Regions from separate parts of the Streptomyces sp. Ac-502 genome, predicted to be linked through region 1. Evidence: riboswitches for the same ligand, from Rfam matches in the RefSeq annotation. Region 1 holds a riboswitch; the other holds the start of a gene.
What was found. Region 1 has a riboswitch for cyclic di-AMP ahead of ACEXOX_RS35075 (M23 family metallopeptidase). Riboswitches for the same ligand answer to the same signal wherever they lie in the genome.
Positions count from the first base shown of each region.

Region 2: another riboswitch for cyclic di-AMP. It lies ahead of ACEXOX_RS20360 (transglycosylase family protein); the one in region 1 lies ahead of ACEXOX_RS35075 (M23 family metallopeptidase).

Region 1 is NZ_JBHFFO010000001.1:7,701,449-7,703,834, forward strand. Features, by position in the region: gene ACEXOX_RS35070 (M16 family metallopeptidase) at 1-843, shown strand, start outside; cyclic di-AMP (ydaO/yuaA leader) riboswitch at 1,146-1,300, shown strand; gene ACEXOX_RS35075 (M23 family metallopeptidase) at 1,314-2,111, shown strand; gene ACEXOX_RS35080 (GntR family transcriptional regulator) at 2,371-2,386, shown strand, end outside.
Region 2 is NZ_JBHFFO010000001.1:4,546,961-4,549,346, reverse strand. Features, by position in the region: gene ACEXOX_RS20365 (transglycosylase family protein) at 1-833, shown strand, start outside; cyclic di-AMP (ydaO/yuaA leader) riboswitch at 1,044-1,256, shown strand; gene ACEXOX_RS20360 (transglycosylase family protein) at 1,258-1,965, shown strand.

The DNA of each region.
Region 1 (2,386 bases):
CAGGGCACCGAGGAGACCGTCACCCGTATCGACGCGGCGGCCGTACGTGCCTTCTACGAGGCCCATGTGCGCCCCGCCACGGCCACCGCCGTCGTCGTCGGCGACTTCTCCGGCGTCGATCTGGACGCGGCTCTCGCGGAGACCCTCGGCGCCTGGACGGGTTCGCCCGCCGAACCGGTGAAGGCCAGCCCGATCACCGCCGACGACACCGGCCGCGTCGTGATCGTCGACCGCCCCGGCGCCGTCCAGACCCAGCTGCTGATCGGCCGGATCGGCGCCGACCGGCACGACCGCGTCTGGCCCGCGCAGGTGCTCGGCACGTACTGCCTGGGCGGCACCCTCACCTCCCGCCTGGACCGGGTGCTGCGCGAGGAGAAGGGCTACACCTACGGGGTGCGCTCCTTCGGGCAGGTGCTGCGCTCCTCGGCCGACGGCGACGGCGCCGCGATGCTCGCCATCAGCGGTTCGGTGGACACCGCCTCCACCGGCCCGGCGCTGGAGGACCTCTGGAAGGTGCTGCGCACCCTCGCGGCGGAGGGCCTGACGGACGCCGAGCGCGACGTGGCCGTACAGAACCTCGTCGGGGTCGCGCCGCTGAAGTACGAGACCGCGGCGGCCGTCGCGGGCACCCTCGCCGACCAGGTTGAGCAGCAGCTTCCGGACGACTACCAGGCCCGGCTGTACGAGCGGCTCGCGAAGACCGGCACGGTCGAGGCGACCGCCGCGGCCGTCAACGCCTTCCCGGTCGACCGGCTGGTGACGGTGCTGGTGGGCGACGCCGCCGCGATCGAGGAGCCCGTCAAGGCGCTCGGTATCGGGGAGGTGACGGTCGTCAAGGGCTGAGGCGCGACGCGCCGGCACGGGACGGACAGCCGGTGACCGGTGGTGGCCGATCGCTGCCGGTGGTGGCCGACGGCTGCCGCGATGACTGACGGCCGTGACCCGGATGAGTGACGGGCGGTCACATAAGGGATCCAGTGGTGCGCAGGCGCCACTGGATCTTCTTTATGCCCTAATTGTTGGGGGTGGTTGCACGGTGCCCGTGTGGCGTACGGCACAAAACCGGGGTTCTGTTTGCCGATTGAAAGTTGCCCCGTTTAGCGTCGATCCGGCTGTCCGCAGGATCACCGCCGCAACCGCGGCACGGACAGGCATCGCCGAGTCCCCGTACGGCGCGAGCCAGGGGAGCCGGGGACCCATGTCCCTTGGGGTGAATCGGACGCCTTCCCGGAGGCGCCCGTAGGAGACCTTCCTGCTCCGAACCCGTCAGCTAACCCGGTAGGCGAGAGGGAAGGAAAGGACACAGCCAGCCCATGGCGTTCACCCGTGCCACCGGGAAGCACCGTGGTCCGAGCCGCAGCGCGCGGACGACCCGAAACCTCGCCGGCATAGCCACGCTCGCCGCCTCCGGCGTCATCGCCTCCGTCGCCTCCCCGGCCCTGGCGGCCGGCAACCCGGACGACGCGAGCAGCCACGACACCGGCCTCCACCACGCCGTCGTCCTCGGCGACGAGCTCGCCGAGCAGATCGAGGCGCAGGCCGACGCACAGCAGGAGGCCGCCGAGGCCGCCGCCGCGCAGGCCAAGGCCGAGGCCGAGGCGCGCAAGCAGGCCGAGGAGGCCAAGCGCCAGGCCGAGGCCGAGGCGAAGAAGGAGCGGGAAGCCAAGGAGCGCGCCGCCCGTGAGGCCGAGCGCAAGCGCCTGCTCACGTACGTCTCGCCGGTCGACGGCTCCTACGTCTCCACCAGCTACAAGGCCTCCAGCGGCCTGTGGTCCTCGGGCAGCCACACCGGCATCGACTTCCACGCCGCCTACGGGACCACCGTGCACGCCGTCGGCTCCGGCACCGTCGTCGAGACCGGCTGGGGCGGCGCGTACGGGAACAACGTCGTCATCAAGATGAACGACGGCACCTACACCCAGTACGGCCACCTGTCGTCCATCAGCGTCTCGGTCGGCCAGACGGTCACCCCGGGCCAGCAGATCGCCCTGTCCGGCAACACCGGCAACACCACCGGGCCGCACCTGCACTTCGAGGCCCGCACCTCCGCGGAGTACGGCTCGGACATCGACCCGGTCGCCTACCTGCGCTCGCACGGCGTCAACGTCTGACGCACACCCGTCACGCTGGCTCACTCCCGCCGCACCCGTCCCCCGTACGATGCCCCGGCCCCTGCGGCCGGGGCATCTGCGTTTCCGCCTGGGCAGCACCTGGCCAAAAAATATCCATGAATGCGCAGCGGCCGTCGGAGATCTGCTTTCTGTCGCCTAGAGTCACGTCGAAAGCCGCCGACCGGTGGCATTTCCCGGGAGTTTCCAGTGAATTACGGCGGAGGCGCAGACGGTGCGAGGTCCTCTTTCCGCGCATGTGGTGTGCACGGCGATCC
Region 2 (2,386 bases), 3.2 Mb from region 1:
GCGGGCTCCAGCTCACCCAGGAGATGTGGGACCGCTACGGCGGCCCGTCCTACGCCTCGCGCCCCGACCTGGCCAGCCGCTCGCAGCAGATGGCCGTCGCCGAGTCGATCCTCGCCGCGCGCGGCCCCGACGCCTGGCCGAGCTGCGCGGTGAACGCGGGGCTCAAGCGGGGCGGCAGCGGGCCGGACGTCGACCCGGGCGGTACGGCGACGCCGTCCCCCGAGCCCTCCTCGCCGTCCCCGTCCACCCCGACGCCCTCCACCAAGCCGTCCAAGCCGTCCGGGACGCCGGAGGCCGGCGGGACGCGCACCCCGGAGCCGAAGCCGTCGCCCACCGGCCCGGCCGGCACCCCGGACCCGTCCCGTACGCCGGACCCGTCCGGCACGGGCCGTACGCAGGACCCGTCGCGCCCCGCCGACCCGGCCACCCCGGGCGACGGCGCCTCCACGGGCCCCACCACGCCCCCGTCGCAGGGCAAGCACCGCGGCCGGCCCGCGGAGCGGCCCGGCACGGGTGCGGACGCGGGCACGGGCACGGGCACGGGCACGGGCACGGACGCGGGTACGGGTACCGGTACGGGCGCGGGCTCCGGTGACGCGGGCCGGTCCGGCGGGGGACACCCCTCGCGGGGCGGCGACGCGCACCGCACGGACCCGGGCGCGCCAGGTGACTACACCGTGCGGCCCGGTGACAACCTGTCAGCCATCGCGGAGGGCCGCGGAGTCTCCGGGGGCTGGCCGGCGCTCTACGAGGCCAACAAAGGTGTCATCGGGGGCGATCCGGACCTTATCCACCCTGGTCAGCGCCTTGAGCTCGGTGACCAACAGGGATAGTTCGCAGTCATTTGCCCGCTTTGGTGAAAGTGAGACATGGATCTCGTTCGGGACCGCGGTGACCGTCCCGCCCGTTGTTTCCAAACCTGCGGCGACCTGCGGAAATGTGATGATCCTGTGATGTCTGGGGGTCAACTGGCCTCAGATGTAGGGGTTTGAACCCGCGGGGTGTTCCTGTTTACCGTCTTCATCGCTCGCCAAAGCGGGCCCTTCGATCGCACGCCGAATCCTGCCGGTGGTCGGAGGTCACTCGACGCGAGAGCGCCGAAGGCAGGAGCGGGGGACCCAAGGTAAGCGCCGGCCCCGCCCGCGGAAGCGGGTCCAACCGGCTAGGGGTGAAGCCATGTGTGAAGCACACACGGCCGGGCAACTCACATGGCCCGAACCCGACAGCTCACCTCGCAGGCGTCGGTGAGGAACAACCATGCTGAACACCAAGGGCAAGCACCGTCGTCCCTCCAAGGCCGTCCGCGTCGCCACGCTGGCGGGCGTCGCCGGTGCCGCTGTGGCCGTCCCGCTGATGGGCGCCACCTCTGCCTCCGCCGCGGGCAACAACTGGGACGCCGTCGCCCAGTGCGAGTCCGGTGGCAACTGGTCGATCAACACCGGTAACGGCTACTACGGTGGCCTGCAGTTCTCGAACTCCAGCTGGGCCGCCGCCGGCGGTACCCAGTACGCCCCGCGCGCCGACCAGGCCAGCAAGAGCCAGCAGATCGCCGCGGCCGAGCGCCTGCTCGCCATCCAGGGCCCGGGCGCCTGGACCTGCGCCGGCGGCCACCTCGGCCAGGGCAACGCGAACGCCAAGGCCGACGGCGGCTCGTCGCACGGCAGCAGCTCGCACAAGTCGCACAAGACCTACAAGTCGCAGCGCTCCTACTCCGCCCCGCAGAACACCTCGCGCTCCGAGGCCCGCAAGCAGGGCGAGGAGCTGGCCCGCAAGACCCCGGCCCCGGCGCAGAAGTCCACGCCGAAGTCGAACCCCGAGGGCAACTACACCGTGAAGTCCGGTGACACCCTCGCCAAGATCGCCGCTTCCCACGGCAAGAACTGGAAGTCGGTCTACGCCAACAACAAGTCCGTCATCGGCGGCAACCCCAACCTGATCTTCCCGGGCCAGAAGCTGGCCGTCTGAGCCGGTCCGAGCCCTGAGAGATCCCGGGTGACCGTGGCACTCCGTACGTACGGCGGTACGTACGGGCTGCCCCGCCTCCCGGGGGCCGCTCATCCCGGGAATCCGCTCTTCCCGTGAGACTGCCCCGCCACGGCGCCTGTCCCCCGCAGGCGCCGCGGCGGGGCTTCTCCTTTCCCCGGCCACGAGCCGGCCCGGCCGTCCCGGCCTGGGGCCGCCCAGGGGCCGCCCAGGGCCCTGGAGGCCACCGTCCCGGCCGCCCCGCCGGGTCCGCCCCGCCCCCGTCCGCCGACTTCTCCCTTCAGCGAACAATGCACCCATACGTCCCGTGAACAGGGCCTTTGCGGGTGTATTCATCCCGAGGACCGGGCTGGCGGCGAGCGGAACCCCCGGAGGCCGTTAGGCTCGTGCTGCAGAACTCCAG